3 regions of the Pseudarthrobacter sp. NPDC058119 genome follow, and region 1 is predicted to be linked to each of the others. Evidence: predicted binding sites of a transcription regulator. Region 1 holds the regulator's gene; each other region holds the start of a gene.
What was found. The regulator Rex, encoded in region 1, represses fermentation and respiration genes when NADH is low (regulators of the CRP and FNR family bind a similar motif). The targets are predictions, from matches to a motif close to CTTGTGAANNNNTTCACAAG.

Region 1 (7,153 bases):
GTCACTTCCATGACTAACCGTTGGTATGCGTATTTTTCGTTGGCTCTGGAGGAGCCCGCGTCTAACTGACACGCATCCAACTTCCTTCAGAGCCAACAGGGCAGAGATCATTCTCTGCCCTTCGCCGTTTCTCCGGCGGGTTCTGAAATCCGGGCCCGCTTCCCATCTGGAACAGGACCCCGAACATGAGCACCGCAACAGCAGCAGCCCCGGCCAGCGACACCAAGTCCACCTCGAACCTGCGCGTCAGCGAATTCACCCCGCTGCCCACCCCCTCGGCACTCCTCGCCAAACTGCCCCTGGACGCCCAGGCCGCTGGCGTCGTCGAATGCGGACGCGATGAGGTACGCGCCATCATGGACGGCGTGGACGACCGCCTGCTGGTCATCGTGGGCCCCTGCTCCATCCACGATCCCAAGGCCGGCCTGGAGTACGCGCGGCGGCTGGTCAGCCAGGCCGAGAAGCACAAGGAAGACCTGCTGATCGTCATGCGGACCTACTTCGAGAAGCCGCGCACCACGGTGGGCTGGAAGGGCCTGATCAACGATCCCCGGCTGGACGGCAGCCACGACATGGCCACCGGCCTCCGCACGGCCCGGCAGTTCCTGCAGCAGGTCACCGCGCTGGGCCTGCCCACCGCCACCGAGTTCCTCGAGCCGATCAGCCCCCAGTACATGGCGGACCTGGTCTCCTGGGGTGCCATCGGTGCGCGCACCACGGAGAGCCAGATCCACCGGCAGCTGGCCTCCGGGCTTTCCATGCCCATCGGGTTCAAGAACGGGACCGACGGCGGCCTGCAGGTTGCCATCGATGCCTGCGGTGCCGCCGCGGCGGCCCAGGCGTTCCTGGGGATCGACGGCGAGGGCCGGGCAGCGCTGGTGGCGACGGCAGGAAACCCCGACACCCACGTCATCCTCCGCGGCGGCCGGAAGGGGCCCAACTACTCCGCGGCCGACGTGGAACGGGCCTCCACCGAACTGGCGGGCAAGGGGCTCAATCCCCGCCTGATCGTTGACGCCAGCCACGCCAACAGCGGCAAGAGCCACCACCGCCAGGCGGAAGTCGCGCTGGAGATTGGTGCCCAGCTCGAGGACGGGGGAGCAGCAGCCCGGGCCGTTGCCGGCGTCATGCTGGAAAGCTTCCTGGTGGGCGGAGCCCAGAACCTCGACGTCGCAGAGCACGCGGCGGGGCGCTCCCCGCTGGTCTACGGCCAGAGCGTCACGGACGCCTGCATGGACTGGGATGTCTCAGCTTCGGTCCTGGAGCAGCTTGCGGCGTCGGCACGGAAGCGCCGGCAGCAGAATTAGGGGCGAAATAGGGGCGAAATAGGGGAGGCCACTACTTTCACATCTGCCACATGAACATCTAGAGTATCTATTTAGGTGGTTGGTGGATGGCTCAGCATCGGAACACCGCATTGGCACGTACCTGGGGTCACTGTTGTCCATCCGTCAGCAAAGGAAAATAGGGAAATGTCGGCAGAACAGAACTTCTCCAACGCGAAGTTCCTGACCGTGGCTGAAGTGGCCGAGGTCATGCGCGTCTCCAAAATGACCGTCTACCGCCTGGTCCACTCCGGCGAAATGCCCGCGGTGCGCTTCGGCCGCTCCTATCGGGTCCCCGAAAACGCCGTCGAACAGTACCTTAAGGGCGCTGTTGTGGACGGCCACACCGAGACCGCCTGAGGCGGCCTGTCCTGAGCCGCTCCCGATAAGCGGTACCCTGTTAAGGAACGTTTTACGTCATTGTAAGAATCTGTCAGTTGTTCAGTTCGTAGCTTTGTCCACGGACATTCCCCATCAGGCAGGTACTGCATCTAGTTTGTAAGGAACTTTCGTGGGTTCAGTTATCAAGAAGCGTCGCAAGCGTATGGCCAAGAAGAAGCACCGCAAGCTGCTTCGCAAGACCCGTCACCAGCGCCGCAACAAGAAGTAGCAATACTTCGAACAGCGTGAAATGCCCGTCGCCTTCCAAGGCGGCGGGCATTTTTATGCCCGGGGGCCGCGGATGCGGGCGAAGCCCTTCCAGAGGCCGTAGACGGCGCCGCCGAAGGTCGCCGCCTTGAGCCCAACGGTGGCGGCGCGGCGGCCGGCGCGGAAATCATAGACCGGCCAGTTCCGGTCGCGGGCGTGCCGGCGGAGCTTGGCGTCCGGGTTGATGGCTACTGGGTGGCCCACCAGCGAGAGCAGCGGAACGTCGTTGTAGGAGTCGCTGTACGCCCAGCAGCGCTTGAGGTCCAGGTCCTCCTGGTCCGCGATGGCCTGCACCGCTACTGCCTTGGCCGAACCGTGGAGGATGTCTCCCACCAGGCGTCCGGTGTACATGCCGTCGTGCACTTCCCCCACCGTGCCCAAAGCCCCCGTCAGCCCCAGCCGGGTGGAGATCACCGTGGCCACTTCGATGGGCGTGGCCGTTACCAGCCAGACGCGGCGGCCCACCCGGAGGTGCTGTTCGGCCAGGGCCTTGGCGCCCGGCCAGATCCGCGAGGCGATCATCTCGTCGTAGACCTCTTCACCCAGTGCCTTGATGTCGTCCACGGTGATGCCGGCGGCGAGGGTCAGGGCCGAATCGCGGACCGCATGGACGTCGTCGATGTTTTCCCCGCGCGCCACGAACTTGAACTGCTTCCACGCGAACCCGGCGGCCTGGGTCAGCGTGAACGCCCCCCGCTGGTGCATCTTGCGGGCCACGTGGAAGAGGCTGGCACCGCGCATCAAGGTGTTGTCCACGTCGAAAAACGCCGCCTCACCGGGCTGCGGGGCAGCAACCGGCCGTGTAACGACGGCGACGTATTTCTCCTCGGGCATGGACTTGAGTCTAGTCAATCCACCCGGCCGGCGCCGTCGGCGTCACCTGCACGGCGCGAACGGCGATACCGTTAAGCCATGGCTACCCCCCGCGTCGTCCTGGTCACCAAAGCTGACTGCCACCTCTGCGAAGAGGCCCGCGACGCCGTCGGCCGGGTCACTGCCTCGCTGGGCCTTGAATGGAGCGAAGAGTTGGTGGACAACCAGCCTGAGCTGCGGGAGCGCTACGCAGAAGAGGTCCCCGTGGTCCTGGTGGACGGGGTGCAGCGCGATTTCTGGAAAATCGACGAAGCCCGGCTGGAACGCGTCCTGCAGCGCGCCATGGCCAAGTAGGGGGATGCGAGTGACGTCCTTGGATTCGACCCCCCAGCCTGTGCCGGACGTACCGGATACCGCGGGCGCACCGGCCAAACAAATTCCGCCCGCTGCCGTGGCCCGGTTGACGCTCTACCTCCGCGCCCTGAACACGCTGCTGGCCGAGGGCGTTGAGCGTGTCTCCTCCGAATCGCTGGCGGAAGCCTCCGGCGTCAGTTCCTCCACGCTGCGCAAGGACCTCTCCCACGTGGGCTCCTACGGAACCAGGGGAGTGGGCTACGAGGTGCAGTACCTGAGCCGCCACATCGCTGCGGCCCTGGGCCTGACGCATGACTGGAAAGTGGCCATCGTTGGAGCCGGAAACCTGGGCAAGGCACTGGCCCGCTACGGCGGCTTCGAATCCCGGGGCTTCGACGTGGTGGCCATTTTCGACGCCGACCAGATGGTGGTGGGCAACGAAGTGGGATGGCTGCGGGTCAGCGACGTGGCAGACCTCGAGACCGTCCTCCACCGCACCGGGGCAAACATGGTGGTGCTGGCACTTCCCGCGGCGGTGGCCCAGGGAATCTGCGACCGTGTGGTGGCGGCAGGCGTGCACAGCGTGCTCAGCTTTGCACCTGTCATGCTGCAGGTCCCTGAAGGAGTCAACCTCCGCAAAGTGGACATGGCCACGGAGCTCCAGATCCTGGCCTATCACGCCCAGCGGGCGCAGGCGCCGGGGCAGACGGCCTAGGGGCAGGATTAAAAGCGGTGGCCCGGGATGCTGGACATCCCGGGCCGCCGCTGCGTTCTGCCGTTGGCGTTACCGCCCGTAAGGGTTGCCGAAGCCGCCGGAATAAGGGTTGGCAAACGGCTGCTGCTTCCGGAAATACGGGGCAGCAGCCGGGAGGTAGAGCAGGACAATGGCGGCGATGCCCAGGACAGTCCCAAGCGTTCCGAAGGTGGGGACCCCGAACAGGCCCAACACGGACAGTGCTGCGAACACGGTCCCGAGGATGCGTGCCCAGTTCTTGCCCTTGCGGACAAAGAACGCCACCAGCAGGTAGAGCGCGACGCCGATGATGGCGAAGACCACCAGCGTGCCGGCGATGACGCTCTTGATGTCGTCATACGTCACGGCCGCACCGCTGGATTTCACCTGCTGCTCAAAAGCCTGCCGGAACTGTGGATCATCGAGCTGGGTGAGCCCGGTGAGCAGGGAGATGACGAAGATCACGGCAGCCGCAATCAGGAGCCAGAACGAGATGTTCACCAGCTGCGGGACGCCGTTGCTTCCCGCCGGCTGCGGCTGCTCCGAGGGGTACTGGCCGTACGGGGACTGGCCATAGGGCGACTGCCCGTACTGGGGTGCCTTCTGGCCATATTGGGAACCGTACTGCGGTGCACCCTGGCCGTACTGCGGTGCTGCCGGCGGCTGCGAGCCGTACTGGGGCTGGTTCTGCCCGTACTGCGGTGCATTCTGGCCATACTGGGGTGCGTTCTGGCCGTAGCGCGGCTGCTCGGGGCCGGGCTGCTGGCTGCCGGACTGGTCATTGCCGGAATACGGGTCTTGGGGCGCGGGAGGCGGGACGGGAGGAGTACTCATGGGCGTTCCTTCTGCAGGTCGGGATCCAGGTAGGCTGCCGGGATTCGGTCCTCAGCCTTCCCCCCAGCATGGCTTAGCTCCACCGTACCCCCGGCGGGCGGTGATATCGGTGATTCGGGCGGGATTCACGTCCGCATTTGAGCCCATGCCCGGGGGTGGTTAAACAACCGCACCCCGGCGCCGGGCCGGGAAGGCCTGGTGCCGGGGTGCGCCGGGTGGGAAAAAATTATGCTGCGGGGGCGATGAAGGCCAGTTCCAGGTTGATGGCAACCTTGTCGCTGACCAGCACGCCGCCGGCTTCGAGAACGGCGTTCCAGGTGAGGCCGAAGTCCTTGCGGCTGATGGTGGTCTCGGCGGTGAGGCCGGCGCGGGTGTTGCCGAACGGATCGACGGCCACGCCGTGGAGCTCGGTCTCGAGGGCCACGGGACGGGTGACGCCCTTGATGGTGAGGTCGCCCTGGAGCTCGTAGGCGTCGCCCTTGGGGACGATCGCGTTGGAAACGAAGGAGATCTCCGGGAAGTTCTCGACGTCGAAGAAGTCTTCGCCGCGGACGTGGCCGTCGCGGTTGACGTCGCCGGAGTCGAAGCTGGCGGTCTTGATGGTGGCGTTGACCTTAGAGTCGGCCACGTTGTCGGCGAGGTCCAGGGTGGCCTCCGCTTCCTTGAACTGGCCGCGGACCTTGCTGATGCCCGCGTGACGGACGGTGAAGCCGATTTCGCTGTGCGAGTTGTCCAGGGTCCAGGTGCCGGTGGTGACGTCTGCGGGAAGTGCCATGATGTTGCTCCTTGGTGTGTATGCCTGCTGTGGTCCTGCGGTTGAACCTTCATCGGTTGAAGCCTCAACTATCTTGCTGCATCCAGTATAAACATGCGTTTGCATGTTTTGTTCCCGGTTTCGGAACATTTCTTCAGAAACTTAAGTTCTACTCTTTGTAGAAAGCGCGTCCGGGAGATTTCGGATCGCACGCCATCTTTGAGAAACTGGTAAACATGCCCCAAGCCACTGTCCATCTGCTCCGCCACGGCGAGGTCCACAATCCCGACGGCGTTCTCTATGGACGGCTCCCCGAATTCCACCTCTCCGAGCTGGGGCAGGAGATGGCCCGAACCCTGGCCGACCACTTCCGTCAGCGCGCCGAACGCGGAGCCCGGATCACCTACCTGGCCGCCTCGCCGCTGGACCGTGCGCAGGAAACCGCACGGCCGACGTCGGAAGCGCTGCGCCTGCAGATCCATACCGACCAGCGCATCATCGAGGCGGAAAACTACTTCGAGGGCATGAAGGTCACCAAGGCCGAACTGCGCCGGCCAAAGCACTGGCCGCGGCTGGTCAACCCGCTGCGCCCGTCGTGGGGCGAGCCGTACAAGCAGCAGGCGGCAAGGGTGGCGGCTGCAGTCCAGGACGCGCGGCTGCAGGCCATCGAACTGGCCGCCGGAGATTTTGGTGCCGCAGGCCCCGAGGCGATCCTCGTGAGCCACCAGCTGCCCATCTGGGCGGCCCGCCTGAGCGCCGAAGGCCGCCCCCTGTGGCACGATCCGCGCAAGCGCGAGTGCACCCTGACATCCCTAACGTCCCTGGTTTTCGACGACGACGGCTCGCTTGTGCGGGTGGAGTACAGCGAGCCTGCGGCGTCCCTTCTTCCCGGTGCCGCCAGCACCCCTGGAGCCTAGCAGTGAGCAACAACAACCTTCCCTCGCGCCGCAGCCTGCTCTCGGCAGGCGGCCTGGCCCTGACCGCGCTGACCCTCGGCCTTTCCGGCTGCGCCCAGGAGGATGCACTGGCCAAGCAGGCCAAGGCAGGCGACAACAAGAACTATGTTGCCGGTGACGGCTCCGTAACGGAGTTCGCCGCCGCGGACCGCAAGGAAGCCGTGCAGATCCAGGGCGCGCTCTTCAGCGGCGACAAGGTGACCCCAGCCGATTTCCAGGGCAAGGTCAGCGTGCTGAACTTCTGGTTCGCCGCCTGCGCACCATGCCGCGTGGAGGCACCGCTCCTGGAGGAGCTGCACCAGGAGTTCAAGGACCAGGGCGTGCAGTTCTTCGGCGTTAACCTCCGGGACGAGAAGCCCACGGCCGAAGCATTCGAGAAGACCTTCAACCTGACCTACCCCAGCTTCGACGACAAGGACGGCGGCGTCCTGCTCTCCGTGTCTGGCCTGGTCCCGCCCGGCGCCGTCCCTACTACCCTGGTGCTGGACAAGCAGGGACGGGTGGCCTCCCGCGTCCTCGGCGAAATCGAGAAGGGCACCCTGAAAGCCCTCATCACCGCCGCCGTGGCGGAATAGGGACGGCCCGGGACCGTGAACAGCCCCTTCGCCGAAGCCATCCTCAGCGGCTCCCTCCTGCTCGCCATACCAGTGGCCCTGCTGGCAGGCCTGGTGTCCTTCCTTTCGCCCTGCGTCCTTCCCCTGGTTCCCGGCTACCTGGGCTACGTGACCGGCCTGAG
Region 2 (7,153 bases), on a different contig from region 1:
CCGGGGGGAACCGGGTTGGGCTCCTTCACCGGCTTCATCCAGGCAGGGTCGAAGACCGGCGCCTCAGTGGGCCCGTCAGCCGCGGGTCCGGCTGCTGCAAACTGGCCGGTGGTGAAGAACCAGGCCAGGGCCACGAGGATGGCTGCTGCGGCGGTGGCGAGAAGCGCCCAGGCCTGCCGGGAACGGCGGCGTGCGCGGCGGTAGGCAGACCAGCTGATACTCACGGGGCTGACGCCGGGAAGGGAAAGTCGGGCACCCCAAGAGCCTAGGACAAAGGGTGCACCCGGCCGCTGATATCCACACTGTTGAGGACGAGTGATGGGTCACAGCACCCGTGGGCCTCCCCCGGGGTTACTGTTCCCTGGTGACGCGTCGAAGGTCTTCTTCCGCCACGGCCAGCAGGCTCTCGAGCTGGCGCACCCGTTCATCTGTGACGTCACCGGTTTTATGGGCGTCCCTGGCGCGTTCCAGCAGGCGCACGGCTTCCTTATGGTTCGCCTTGGCAACGTCCAGTGCGTGCTCGAGGGTGGTTTCGTGCTGAAGTGTCGATTCGTTGTCCATGCCAACAGTGTGGTCCGCTTTCCCGGCTGATTCCAGTGAACCAGCCGGGAAAGCCCTGACTGTTACTAGACTGCGATGGCCGCCAGGGCGGCGGCGCTTTCCTTGGCCGGGAAGGACGGCGGGTTCACGCCTGCCATCTCTTCCATGACGCGGACCACCTGGCAGCTGTAGCCGAACTCGTTGTCGTACCAGACGTAGAGGACCAGGTTCTTGTCGGTGGACACCGTGGCCAGGCCGTCCACGATGCCGGCACGGCGGGAGCCCACGAAGTCGGTGGAGACAACCTCGGGCGAATCGATGTAGTCGATCTGCTTGCGCAGGTCCGAATGCAGCGACATTTCGCGCAGGTAGTTGTTGACCTCGTCCTTGGTGGTGCCGTTTTCGAGGGTGAGGTTCAGGATGGCCAGCGAAACGTCCGGGGTGGGGACGCGGATGGAGCTGCCGGTGAGCTTGCCCAGGAGTTCGGGCAGGGCCTTGGCCACGGCCTTGGCGGCACCGGTTTCGGTGATCACCATGTTCAGCGCTGCCGAACGGCCGCGGCGGTCGCCCTTGTGGAAGTTGTCGATCAGATTCTGGTCGTTGGTGAAGGAGTGGACGGTTTCCACGTGGCCGTGCACCACGCCGAACTTGTCGTTGATGGCCTTCAGGACCGGGGTGATGGCGTTGGTGGTGCAGGACGCCGCGGAGACGATCTTGTCCGAGTCCGTGATGTCGCGGTGGTTGATGCCGTGGACGATGTTCTTCAGTTCGCCCTTGCCCGGCGCGGTCAGCAGGACCCGGGCCACGCCCTTGCTCTGCAGGTGCTGGGACAGGCCCTCGGCGTCACGCCAGCGGCCGGTGTTGTCCACCACCAGGGCGTTGTTGATCCCGTAGGCGGTGTAGTCGATCGTGGCGGGGTCGTTCGAGTAGATGACCTGGATCTGGACGCCGTTGGCCGTGATGGTGTTGGCGGCCTCATCAACACGGATGGTGCCCTCGAACGAGCCGTGGACGGAGTCGCGGCGCAGCAGGCTGGCGCGCTTGGAGAGGTCGTTGTCGGACCCGCGGCGCACGACGATGGCGCGCAGGCGCAGGCCGCGGCCACCGCCGGCCTTTTCGATCAGGAGGCGTGCCAGGAGGCGGCCGATCCGGCCAAAGCCGTAGAGTACGACGTCGGTGCTGGTGCGGTCGTCGCCGCCCCGCTTGCCCACGATCTCGGCGAGTTCTGCGCGGAGGAACTCCTCAAGGGTGGCGCCGTTGCCCTCCTCCTTGAACTTCTGGTTCAGCCGGGCGATGTCGATCGCAGCGGCGCCGAGTTCGAGTCCGGCCAGCGTGTTCAGCAGGGGGGCCGTGTCCTCCAGGAGCAGTTCGTCCTTGCTCATCCGGCGCGCAAACCGGTGCGCCTTGAGGATGTTCATGGTGGACTTGTTGATCAGGCTCCGGCCGTGGATGCTGGTCACCACGTTGTTTTCGCGGTACAGCCTGCCGATGACCGGGATCATGGCCTCGGCGAGGGCCTCCCGGCCCATCCACGTATCAAGACAAGAATCAGACGTCTGGCTCACAGAAATACCTTCCTCGGTTCAGCCGTGTACGTCTTCGTACACGGATGTAGGCCACCTGATGATGTCCAGGGGCACCGGCACCTGCAGGGGATGGTCCCCAGGCACCTGGATCGCGTGCAAAGAAAAACCGCCGGTTGCGGACGCAACTTTCGGCGGTAGAACTCCTGCGTCCGGGATCCATTCTAATTTGGCGCGGTCCGCGGAACACGCTCGGGCTGCGTGAAATCACTCACATGGGGCGGCCCGGAAGGATGCAGTAGCGGGCAATCAGTTGTGGATGGCGGCGTACAGGTTCAGGCTTGCGCAATAGACCAGCCAGGAGAAATACGGCAGAACCAGGCAGCCGGCGGCGGCGTCCACCGGGCCGAACCGCAGGATCAGGAACGCGAGGGTGGCGGTCAGGGCGCAGATGACGGCGAAGGCCGCCCACAGTGCCACGGCCCCGAGCATTGGGTACAAGGCGAAGAAGGTCACGGGCCAGGCGGCGTTGAGCAGCAACTGGACCACGTACCCGGAGCGGGTGCCGCCGGCCAGGCGGCCTCTCCGCCAAACCAGCCAGGCCGCGGTGGCCACACCCGCATACAGCAGCATCCATGTGCTGCGGAACATCCACGACGGCGGCATCCACGGCGCCTTCGCGGAGCCTGCGTACCAGCCGCCGGAATTGAGGATGATCGGGACCGAGGAGAGCAGCCAGGCCAGCGCCGAAAGGGCCAGGAAACCGGCGAGCGCCAACCCCTGTGAACGGATGCCGGGAATGCCCGCTGCGGGTGCGGGACGGGTTTCAGGAATTACGGGCACGGTTCAGGATCCCCGACGCATTGCCCGTGGTCAAACGCGGTTTAAGGATGGGACAGCCGATACGCCGGGTTCTGTTCTCCCTGCCGTTACCGGCAAGGGAGCGACGGCCATCCATCTACGAGTACCGTTGCCGGCACCCTCCAGCGGCCTACCCGGACACTCGGGCGGGCAGCCCTCGAACGTGTCCTGTCTGGCCTTGCTCCGGGTGGGGTTTACCTAGCCTTCCCGGTCACCCGGGAAGCTGGTGGTCTCTTACACCACCGTTTCACCCTTACCTGCCCTTCCCAGCCGGAGCTGGAAATGCAGGCGGTCTGTTTTCTGTGGCACTGGCCTGCGGGTTACCCCGAGTGGGCGTTACCCACCACCCTGCCCTGCGGAGCCCGGACGTTCCTCGAGCCACTCGCGTGGCGCGCGGCCGTCTGGCTGTCCCATCCGGCTCCCAGTGTACCGGCGCCGCCGGCCGCTTTTGTCGCCGGTAGGATCGGACGGTGCTGATTCTGCTTCCCCCTTCCGAAGGAAAGACGCCCGCCCTCCGCGGTCCCGCCGTCGACTGGTCCGCCCTGGGCTTCCCGGAACTCAACCCGTACCGCGCCAAGGTCCTCGAGGCGCTTGGCACTGTCAGCGCACACCAGGATGCCCTCGCCCTGCTGGGCGTGGGGGCATCGCTGCGGGACGACGTCGAGCGGAATACACGCCTGCACGCCGAGCCGGCGGCCCCTGCCCACAGCATCTATTCGGGTGTCCTGTATGACGCCCTCGGCTACCGCACCCTGACGCCGGTGCAGCGCCGCAAGGCCGATGAGTCCGTCCTGGTGATCTCGGCGTTGTGGGGAGCCCTCCGCTTTGGCGACAGCGTCCCCGCCTACCGGTTGTCCATGGGCACGTCCTTGCCCGACGTCGGGCGGCTGGCTCCGTTCTGGAAGGAACAGCTTGGGGATACCCTGGGCGCCGCAGCCCAGGGGCACCTGCTGGTGGACTGCCGGTCCAGCACCTATGCGGCGGCGTGGGCTCCGCCGGCGGAGCAGACCGTCACGGTCAACGTCTTCACCGAAAGCGGCGGAGTCCGGAAAGTGGTGAGCCACTTCGCCAAGCACACCCGCGGCGAACTGGCCCGGCACCTGCTGGTGCGCCGTGGAAAGGCCCCCGCGGCGGCGTCGGACCTTCTGAAGGCAGCGCGCGAACGGTGGGAGGCGGAGCTGGTGCCCGGCACCGCCCGCAAACCGCACGCCTTGAACATCATCCTGCCGGGCTGACAGCCCTGCCGGTTGCCTGCCGGCCGCCTAGGACCATTCGTCAGAGCGGACCAGGATGGCGCCCGAGTCCGGGCAGAACACAATGTCGTCCGCAGCGGCTGCCTTGATCTCGGCGAGGTCGCCCGGGCTGAGCTTCATTCCCGAGGCTTCCGAGGTGCCGTGGAAGAGCCGCGCGGCACCCACCCCGCGCTTCGCGAGCGTCTTTTCGTAAACTGCCAGCAGGCCCGCGTCCAGGCCCTGGGCGAATTCGCCGCGCTGGGCACGAAGCCCTGCCGCTTCCGTTTCGACCTCCGCGAGGGCCGCATCGAGCTCGGCCCTGATGGTTCCAAAGGACCCCTGGATGTCATCGACGATCTGCTGCTGGGCCGCCTGCCGTTCCCGCAGCGAGTCCAGCCGCTCCATGACCTCCAGTTCGACGTCTTCAAGGTCGGAGCGCCGCTTGTTCAGGGACGCAATGTCCTTTTGCAGTGCTACCAGGTCCTTGGACAGGCCGGTGCCGCTGTTGAGCCGTGCTTCGTCACGCTGGATCCGGGAGGCGACCTGTTCAACGTCGGCTTCGGCCCGTTTCAGCGCAGCCTCGGCGTCGTGCACAGCCACCTTGGCCGCGCCCAGTTCACCGTTGGCGACGGACAGGGCGGCCTCGAGGTCCTTGATGCGGGGATCGTTTTCGAGCGTGCGGCGGCGGTTGGTGAGGCCCTTCAACCTGGCGTCCAGGCCCTGCAGTTCGAGCAACTTCAACTGTTCCGCCGGTGCTGCCTTGGCCACGTTTACCTCCGCTAGATCCCTTCCGGCCTGGACCGGGCACCGAACCGGCGCTTCCTAGACTCTAGCCGGGAGTGAGGATGAAGTCCCACGGATCGCTGTTGGTGGTACTGACCAGGATCTCCACGTCATGGCCCTGGTCGGCCAGGACGTTGCCCAGGGCCGCGGCTGCGGCAGGCAGCCACAGCCATTCGCTGGCAAAGTGCGACACGTCCACCAGGTATGGCCGTCCGTTGTCGGCAGCCTCCCGCGCTTCTGACGCCGGGTGGTGGCGGAGGTCGGCGGTGACGTAGACGTCGGCGCTGCTCGCGCGGACCTCGTTGAACAGCGAATCCCCCGCTCCGCCGCAGACCGCGATGCGCCGCACCAGCCCGTCCTTGTCGCCGGAAACACGCACGCCGCCGGCCACCGAGGGGAGGATTCCGAAAACCCGGGCCGCGAAGTCACCCAGGCTCATGGCATCCGCGAGGTCCCCCACCCGCCCGATACCCTCCTCGGGCAGACCGTTGGCCGCCACGGTCAGGGGAACGACGTCCTGGAGCCCCAAGGCATCGGCCAGGACGTCGGAGACACCACCGACGGCGGAGTCCCCGTTGGTGTGCACGGTCAGCAGTGCCGTTCCCGTTTCAATGAGCCGGTGGACCGCCCTGCCCTTTGCCGACGTGGCCGCCACGGATGTGACGCCCTTCAGCAGGAGGGGGTGGTGAGTGATGAGCAGTTCCGCTCCCCACTCGACCGCTTCCTCGATGACCTCGAGGGTGGGATCGACCGCGAACATCACCTTCGTAACCGGTGCCGAGGGACGGCCTGCCACGAGTCCCACCTCGTCCCAGTTCTCCGCCAGGGATTCCGGCCACAGTTCCTCAACCGCAAGGAGCAGTTCGGCCAGTGTGGGGGCGTCCGCGGAACCGGCCGCAGCCGGCGTGTCGGAAGGAGCGTCGCCGTCGTGATCTGCCTGGCCGGTAACGTCGGTGTCCACAGGTTCCATAGTCTTAGTTTTACCCCATTGGCTTCGCGCCGCCGCAGTTTGCGGCACTGGGCCCGGGCGCCGGGGAATCTTCCGGCGCCGTCAACCATTGAAGAGGTCATGAAAACTTTTGTTCTGGGCGGAGGGTGCTTCTGGTGCCTTGACGCCGTCTACCAGCGGACCAAGGGCGTCACCTCCGTGGTGTCCGGCTACACCGGCGGCCACGATCCGCAGCCGGACTACTACTCGGTGTGCAGTGGAACCACCGGCCATGCCGAAGTCGTGGCGGTGACCTTCGATGAGGACATCATCCCCGCGGAAGTGGTCCTGGACATGTTCTTCGCCTTGCACGATCCCACCACGCTGAACCGCCAGGGATACGACGTCGGCACCCAGTACCGCTCCTCGATGTTCTACGAGACCACAGAAGAGAAGATCCTCTTCGAGGAAGCGATCGACCGCAACCAGGCGCTATGGCCGCATCCCATAGTCACCGAGGTCACCTGGCTGCCGCGGTTTTATGTGGCGGAAGAATTCCACCAGAATTATTACGCGAAGCACCCGGAGCAGGGCTACTGCCAGGTGATCATCAACCCCAAGCTGGCCAAGGCCCGGAAATATTACTCTGCATGGCTTAACGCTTAGCCCACCGTTACGCGGCCTCGTTAGGCTGACCTCAGTATCCTCCCCTTAGAGATAGGCGTATGTACATGGCACGGATCTATGACGATGTAACGCAGCTGGTCGGCGGGACCCCGCTGGTTCGGTTGAACCGGCTCAGCGAAGGGCTCGACGCCACCGTTGCCGTGAAGCTGGAGTTCTACAACCCGGCCAACAGCGTCAAGGACCGCATCGGCGTTGCCATCATCGACGCCGCGGAAAAGTCCGGTGCCCTGAAGCCCGGCGGCACCATCGTCGAAGGCACGTCCGGCAACACGGGCATCGCCCTGGCCATGGTGGGTGCTGCCCGCGGGTACAAAGTCATCCTCACCATGCCGGAGACCATGTCCACGGAGCGCCGGGTCATGCTGCGCGCATTCGGAGCCGAGATTGTGCTGACCCCCGGTTCGGAGGGCATGCGCGGCGCCGTGGAAAAGGCCCAGGAAATCGTGGCCAACACCGAGAACTCCATCTGGGCGCAGCAGTTCGCCAACGAGGCCAACCCGGAGGTGCACCGCAAGACCACCGCAGAAGAGGTCTGGGCCGACACGGACGGCGCGGTGGACATCTTCGTGGCGGGCATCGGCACCGGGGGAACCATCACC
Region 3 (7,153 bases), on a different contig from region 1:
CCGCTGGTCCACCTTGACCCCGCCCACGCTCTCATTCCCGTCCGGTCCCACGGCCACCACCGGCACTCCGATGGGCAGTTCCGCCAAGGCGGCCAGCGTCTCCAGATGCGGAACGATGACCACGATTCCGTCCACCGATTGGTCCAGGAAGTGCCGGACGGCGTCCAGGATCGCGTCCCGGGTGACCTCGCGCAGCGCCGCGACGCTGACGAAGTAGCCCGCGTCCCGCGCAGCCCGTTCCACACCGAGCAAGGTGTTGGCCGGGCCATACTGCGAAAGCTCGCTGCCCAGGACGCCGATGATCTGCGAACGCCGGGTCACCAGGCTCCGGGCGGCAGAGTTGCGGCGGTAGCCGAGTTCGGCAATCGCCGCTTCCACCTTTTCGCGGGTGCCGGGACTCACGTTGGGGTGGTTGTTGACCACCCGTGAGACGGTCTGGTGCGATACCCCGGCACGTTCCGCGACATCCTCGAGCGTGGGCAGCCGCCGCGGGACGCTGTCCATCACGGGGTTCCCGTCCCGTGCCGCCGCCGGGACCCTTGCCACGGGATCAGATCCCGCCGGCCAGTTTGTAGTAGGCGGCGTTCCAGTTCAGGTCCTTCTTGAACTGGCGGATGGTGGTGTCCTGGTCGATGGTGAGCAGTTCCGTTTTGGCGATCTCGGCGAAGTCCTCGAAGACGTCCATGCCCACCTGGGTGGAGAGCACGGTGTGGTGGGCTGCCCCGGCGGTGAGCCAGGCGGCCGCGGAGGTGGCGAAGTCCGGCCGGGGCTCCCAGAGTGCGCGGGCCACGGGGAGGTTGGGCAGCGGCTGGTCGAGCGGGACGACGTCGACGGCGTTGGCCACCAGGCGGAAGCGGTCCCGCATGTCGGAGAGGGCGACGACGACGCCCGGGGACGCGTCGGCGTCGAACACCAGGCGGACCGGGTCTTCCTTGCCGCCGATGCCCAGCGGGTGGATTTCCAGCCGCGGCTTCTGCGCCGTCAGGGAAGGGCAGACCTCCAGCATGTGGGCGCCCAGGATCTTCTCGGAGCCGGGTTCCAGGTGGTAGGTGTAGTCCTCCATGAGGGAGGCACCGCCGGGCAGCCCGGCGCCCATCACCTTGGCGGCCCGGACCAGGATGGCGGTCTTCCAGTCGCCCTCCGCGCCGAACCCGTAACCGGCAGCCATGAGCCGCTGCACCGCCAGACCGGGCAGCTGGCGGAGCGCACCAAGATCCTCAAAGGACGTGGTGAACGCGGCGGAGCCGTTGCCTTCCAGGAAGGACTGCAGGCCCAGTTCGATCCGGGCGCCGTACCGCAGCGATTCGTGCCTGGCCGCGCCTGCGCGGAGCTCCGGCACCACGTCGTAAAGGTCCTCATACTCGGCCACCAGGCCGTCGACGTCGGACTCTGCAGCACCGTGCACGGCGTCGGCGAGTTCGTTGACGGACCAGGTGTTCACCGCGACGCCGAACCGCAGCTCGGCCTCGGTCTTGTCGCCTTCGGTGACGGCCACGTTGCGCATGTTGTCGCCAAAGCGGGTGAGTTTCAGCGTGCGGACGGCTGCCCAGCCCGCGGCGGCGCGCTGCCACGATCCCACCTGGCGTGCCACGTCCGGATTGGAGACATGCCCGACGACGGTCTTCCGGGCAATGCCCAGGCGGGACTGGATGTAGCCGAACTCGCGGTCGCCGTGCGCCGCCTGGTTCAGGTTCATGAAATCGAAGTCGATGTCCGCCCACGGCAGGTCGCGGTTGGCCTGGGTGTGCAGGTGCAGCAGGGGCTTGCGCAGCAGGTCCAGGCCGGAGATCCACATCTTGGCCGGGCTGAAGGTATGCATCCAGGCCGTGACGCCGATGACGGAGTCGTCCGCGTTGGCCTCCAGCGCGGTGCGGCGGATGGCATCGGAGTCGGTCAGGACCGGCTTCCAGACGATGCGCACGGGCACCGCGGAGGAGGCATTGAGCTGGTTGGCGATCTCCTGCGACTGGGCCGCCACCTGCTTGAGGACCTCCTCGCCGTAAAGGTGCTGGCTGCCGGTCAGGAACCAGACTTCGTAGCCGTCGAGGGAAGTGGTTGCAGCGGTGCTCATGGATTCTCCTGGAAAGATTTTCTGGCCGGTTTATGGCCGGTGCTTGTTATTGGCCGTAGACGTTCTGGTAGCGGGCGTAAAGGGAGTCGATGTGGGCCTGCTCGATGGGCAGCGGCTCGCCCAACTGCCGGGAAATGTGCACGGTGCGCGCCACTTCCTCGCACATGACGGCGGCCTTGACGGCGGAGCGGGCATCCTTGCCGATGGTGAACGGGCCGTGGTTCTGCATCAGGACCGCCGGGGACGTGGAATTCTTCAGCGTCTCCACAATTCCGTGGCCTATCGAGTCGTCGCCGATCAGGGCGAACGGGCCCACCGGGATGGAGCCGCCGAACTCGTCCCCCATCATGGTGAGCACGCACGGGATGGCCTCGCCCCGGGCGGCCCAGGCGGTGGCGTAGGTGGAATGCGTATGCACCACCCCGCCCACCTCCGGCATGTGCCGGTACACGTAGGCGTGCGCGGCGGTGTCCGACGACGGCGACAGCGCGGGATTGCCCCAGTCCACCGTGCCGTTGCCGCCAACGTTGGTGCCCCTGACCGGGGTGCCGTACAGGTCGGTCACGATCATTTGCTCCGGGGTCAGCTCCTGGTACGAGACACCGGACGGCTTGATCACCATGAGGTCGGTGCCGGGAACCCTCGCCGAGACGTTGCCCGCCGTCCACACCACCAGGCCATACCGGGTCAGCTCGGCGTGCAGGGCGCACACCTCCGCCCGGATCCTGGCGATGGCTTCCAGGAGGCCGGTTCCGGCGCCTGTCCCGGCGGTCATGCGGACACCCGCACGGTTGATTCGGCGACGGAGCCTGCGCCAGGCCGGGCCGCGTGGGCGGCCCTGCGCTGGATGGCCTTGAGCCGGTGCATGACATCGTTCCCGCCGCGGCCGAAGTAGTCATGCAGGGTCCGGTATTCCTGGAACAGTTCGTCGTAGGCGGCTGCATTTTTCGGAATGGGGGTGTAGACCTCCCCGGGCTCGGCGCCCATGGCCGCGGCGGCTTCGCGGATGTTCGGGTACTCGCCCGCTGCGACGGCGGCGTGGATGGCAGAGCCCAGGGCCGGCCCCTGTTCCGAGCCGATGGTGGACAGCTGGAGGCCGGTGGCATCGGCGTAGATCTGCATCAGGAGCCGGTTCTTCAGCAGGCCGCCGGCAACGATGAATTCCTTGACCGGGACTCCGGCGTCGCGGAAGGCGTCCACGATGGTGCGGGTTCCAAAGGCTGTGGCTTCCAGGAGGGCGCGGTAGGTGTCCTCGGGCCTGGTTGCCAGGGTTTGGCCCACCACCGTGCCGGAAAGTTCGTGGTCCACCAGGACCGAACGGTTTCCTGAATGCCAATCGAGCGCGATCAAGCCGTGCTCCCCAATGGCCTGCCGGGACGCCAGTTCGGTGAGGTACTCGTGGATTCCCAGGCCGGCCTCCTTGGCGGCCTGGTGGTATTCGGGCGGGACGCCGTGCCTGGTGAACCAGCCAAAGATGTCCCCCACCCCTGACTGTCCTGCCTCGTAGCCCCACAGGCCCGGGACAATTCCACCGTCCACGGCGCCACACATGCCCGGAACCTCCCGCAGTTCGGTGCCGTTCATGACGTGGCAGGTGGACGTGCCCATGATCGCCACCAGTTGCCCGGGTTCCACGGCCTTCGCTGCCGGGGCCGTGACGTGCGCGTCAACGTTCCCCACTGCCACCGCGATGCCCTCCGGCAGCCCGGTCCAGGCGGCAGCCTCCGCCGTCAGGGTGCCGGCGGCATCGCCCAGCCGGCCGATGGTGTGCTCCAGCTTGGAGCTGACAAAGTCCTTGAAGTCCGGGTTGAGGGCGGCCAGGAACTCTTCGGACGGATACCGGCCATCCTGGTAGATGCCCTTATAACCGGCAGTGCAGGCGTTGCGGACATACCGGCCGCAGAGCTGCCAGACGATCCAGTCCGCCGCCTCCACCCAATGGTCCATCGCGGCGTACGCCTCCGGGTCCTCTTCCAGCAGCTGCAGCCCTTTCGCGAACTCCCATTCGGAGGAGATCAACCCCCCGTAGCGGGGAAGCCAGTCTTCGCCACGTTCGGCGGCGAGCCGGTTGATCCGGTCGGCCTGGCCCTGCGCCGCGTGGTGGCGCCAGAGCTTGACGTAGGCGTGCGGGCGGTTGGCGAAGGCGGGCAGTTCGTTCAAGGGTGTGCCGTCGGCAATGACCGGCACCATGGTGCAGGCCGTGAAGTCGGTGGCAATCCCGACGACGGCGGCCGGGTCGATCCCCGCGTCCGCCACGGCAGCGGGGACAGCGGTCCGCAGGACCTCGCGGTAGTCGTTGGGCACCTGTAGTGCCCATTCCCCCGGAAGCCGGGCACCGTCGTCGCCCGCTGTATCCCGTGGCAGGGAATCGGTGACCACCGCGTGGGCATACTCATGGACGGCGCTGCCCAGTTCCTTGCCGTCGCGGACGCGCACCACCACGGCGCGGCCTGAAAGGGTCCCGTAATCCACGCCGATGACGCAGTGGTCATGGCGGGAATCGGAGCTGGAAGTGGTCAGCGCATCTGGCATGGGGGTTTGCCTCCGTCCGGGAGGCATGGGCCTCATTACCGGTTTTGTAGGGGTCAGGGTCGAGCTACGTGCTGCAGTTAGTGTGAACGCTAACAAACTGGAAGTCAATGAGGCTGGAAAGTTTTCGAATTTCCAGCTGGACACTCTTGTTAGCGTTCACAAATCAGTCTATATTGAACCGACACATCAACAATGTGGCCAGGACCGGGAAGCACTGGTGCTGCCTGGTCCACCAACACTTCGTGGCAGTGCTGCCGCGGAAGGAGAAAATGGTGAGAATCAAAAAACTCATGGGCGCGGTGGCCCTTGTCCTCGCCCTGACGGTGGGCGCCACCGGCTGCGGCACCCGGGGTGGGGCCGCAACCGAGTCCGGGAGTGCCGCGAAGCCCAGCGATTCGCTGGTTGGGATCTCGATGCCCACGCAGACGTCCGAACGCTGGATCGCCGATGGCGCCAACGTGGAGAAGTCCCTGAAGGACCTCGGCTACAAGACGGACCTCCAGTTCGCCAACGACGACATCCCCACGCAGGTGTCGCAGATCGAGAACATGCTGACCAAGGGCGCCAAGGCCCTGATTATCGCCGCCATTGACGGCACCACCCTGACCGACGTCCTGGCCAAGGCCAAGGAGCAGAACGTCAAGGTCATCGCCTACGACCGCCTGATCAACGGCACGCCCAACGTGGACTACTACACCACGTTCGACAACTACACGGTGGGTGTCCAGCAGGCCACCTCGCTGTTGACCGGCCTGGGCCTCGTCGATGCCAGCGGCAAGAAGGTGGACGGCAAGGGCCCGTTCAACATCGAACTCTTCGCCGGCAGCCCCGACGACAACAACGCCAACTTCTTCTGGACCGGCGCCATGGACACCCTCAAGCCGTACATGGACGCAGGCACCCTGAAGGTCCCCAGCGGCCAGACCAAGTTCGAACAGGCCGCCGTTCTTCGCTGGCAGGCACCCGTGGCCCAGAAGCGCATGGAGGACATCATCACCTCCGCCTACAGCTCCGGCACCAAGCTGAACGGCGTCCTGTCCCCGTATGACGGCCTGTCCATCGGCATCATCTCGGCCCTCACCAGCACCGGTGGCTACGCCAAGGGCAGCCTCCCGGTTGTTACCGGCCAGGACGCCGAAAAGGGCTCCGTCAAGTCCATCATTGCCGGCGAGCAGTACTCCACCATCTTCAAGGACACCCGCCAGCTCGGCGCGCAGGCCGTCAAGATGGTCGATGCCGTCCTCAAGGGACAGGAACCGGAGACCAACGACACCAAGACCTACAACAACAAGGTCAAGGTTGTCCCGGCCTTCCTGCTGAAGTCCGTGATCATCACCAAGGACAACTACCAGAAGGAACTGATCGACTCGGGTTACTACAAGGACTCCGACGTCAAGTAGTCAGCGTCCGGGGGCTGTGACCGGACCTCCATCCGGCCACAGCCCCGCCCGCCGCCTCCTGCAGCAGCAGGACGGCCCAGCTCCGACCAGTCAGTGGGAATTGACCGATGAACACACCCATTCTTCAGATGCGAGGAATCACCAAGACGTTCCCGGGCGTGAAGGCCCTCCAGGACGTCACCCTGGATGTCAACCGTGGCGAAGTCCACGCCATCTGCGGCGAAAACGGAGCCGGCAAATCAACGCTCATGAAAGTGTTGTCCGGCGTCTATGCACACAACTCCTTCGACGGGGAGATCCTCTTCGAGAACGAACCCTGCAACTTCTCCAGCATCTCGGACAGCGAGAAGCGCGGAATTGTCATCATCCACCAGGAACTGGCCCTGAGCCCGTACCTTTCCATTGCCGAGAACATCTACCTCGGCAACGAACAGGCCACCAACGGATGGGTGGACTGGCGCAAGACCAACCTGGAGGCCGCCAAGCTGCTGGCCCGCGTGGGCCTCGACGAAAACCCGGTCACACCGGTGCAGCACATCAGCGTGGGCAAGCAGCAGCTGGTGGAAATCGCCAAGGCCCTGTCCAAGGAAGTGAAGCTGCTGATCCTGGACGAACCCACGGCCGCCCTCAATGACGAGGACTCGGGCCACCTGCTGGACCTGATCCTCCACCTGAAGGGACAGGGCGTCACCAGCATCATCATCAGCCACAAACTCAATGAGATCCGAAGGGTGGCGGACGCCGTCACCATCATCCGGGACGGCAAGACCATCGAGACCCTGCGGCTCGACGAAGGCCAGATCACCCAGGAACGGATCATCCGCGGCATGGTGGGCCGCGACCTGGAAAGCCTGTATCCGGACCGCGAACCGAACATCGGCGAAGAAGTCCTGCGGATCGAGGACTGGTCCGTGCGCCACCCCCAGGACCACAGCCGCATGGTGGTCAACAACGCCAACCTGCACGTCAGGAAAGGTGAGGTGGTAGGGCTGGCCGGCCTCATGGGCGCCGGGCGCACCGAGCTCGCCATGAGCGTCTTCGGCCGGACCTACGGCACCGCCACCTCCGGCAAGGTCTACAAATACGGCGAAGAAATCAACACCGCCACCGTGTCCGACGCCATCAGGCACGGCATCGCCTACGCCACGGA

Region 2: a site for Rex is predicted at 2,322-2,341, ahead of ACFVTD_RS16475 (glyceraldehyde-3-phosphate dehydrogenase). Genes of this name have one in related genera too.
Region 3: a site for Rex is predicted at 4,747-4,766, ahead of araB (ribulokinase). Genes of this name have one in related genera too.

The regions. Positions count from the first base shown of each region.
Region 1 is NZ_JBHVTN010000001.1:935,951-943,103, reverse strand. Features, by position in the region: gene ACFVTD_RS04510 (3-deoxy-7-phosphoheptulonate synthase) at 186-1,307, shown strand; gene ACFVTD_RS04505 (helix-turn-helix domain-containing protein) at 1,473-1,685, shown strand; gene ACFVTD_RS04500 (30S ribosomal protein bS22) at 1,837-1,935, shown strand; gene ACFVTD_RS04495 (HAD family hydrolase) at 1,989-2,807, opposite strand; gene ACFVTD_RS04490 (glutaredoxin family protein) at 2,886-3,140, shown strand; gene ACFVTD_RS04485 (redox-sensing transcriptional repressor Rex) at 3,151-3,855, shown strand; gene ACFVTD_RS04480 (hypothetical protein) at 3,925-4,707, opposite strand; gene ACFVTD_RS04475 (YceI family protein) at 4,934-5,482, opposite strand; gene ACFVTD_RS04470 (histidine phosphatase family protein) at 5,698-6,378, shown strand; gene ACFVTD_RS04465 (TlpA family protein disulfide reductase) at 6,381-6,992, shown strand; gene ACFVTD_RS04460 (cytochrome c biogenesis CcdA family protein) at 7,008-7,153, shown strand, end outside.
Region 2 is NZ_JBHVTN010000008.1:7,447-14,599, reverse strand. Features, by position in the region: gene ACFVTD_RS16485 (HNH endonuclease family protein) at 1-224, opposite strand, end outside; gene ACFVTD_RS16480 (hypothetical protein) at 352-561, opposite strand; gene ACFVTD_RS16475 (glyceraldehyde-3-phosphate dehydrogenase) at 627-2,105, opposite strand; gene ACFVTD_RS16470 (TspO/MBR family protein) at 2,373-2,906, opposite strand; RNA gene rnpB (RNase P RNA component class A) at 2,951-3,337, opposite strand; gene ACFVTD_RS16460 (YaaA family protein) at 3,395-4,159, shown strand; gene ACFVTD_RS16455 (zinc ribbon domain-containing protein) at 4,187-4,924, opposite strand; gene ACFVTD_RS16450 (Nif3-like dinuclear metal center hexameric protein) at 4,986-5,909, opposite strand; gene msrA (peptide-methionine (S)-S-oxide reductase MsrA) at 6,009-6,533, shown strand; gene cysK (cysteine synthase A) at 6,599-7,153, shown strand, end outside.
Region 3 is NZ_JBHVTN010000014.1:31,091-38,243, reverse strand. Features, by position in the region: gene ACFVTD_RS20775 (LacI family DNA-binding transcriptional regulator) at 1-504, opposite strand, end outside; gene araA (L-arabinose isomerase) at 551-2,071, opposite strand; gene ACFVTD_RS20765 (L-ribulose-5-phosphate 4-epimerase) at 2,118-2,846, opposite strand; gene araB (ribulokinase) at 2,843-4,603, opposite strand; gene chvE (multiple monosaccharide ABC transporter substrate-binding protein) at 4,873-6,003, shown strand; gene mmsA (multiple monosaccharide ABC transporter ATP-binding protein) at 6,111-7,153, shown strand, end outside.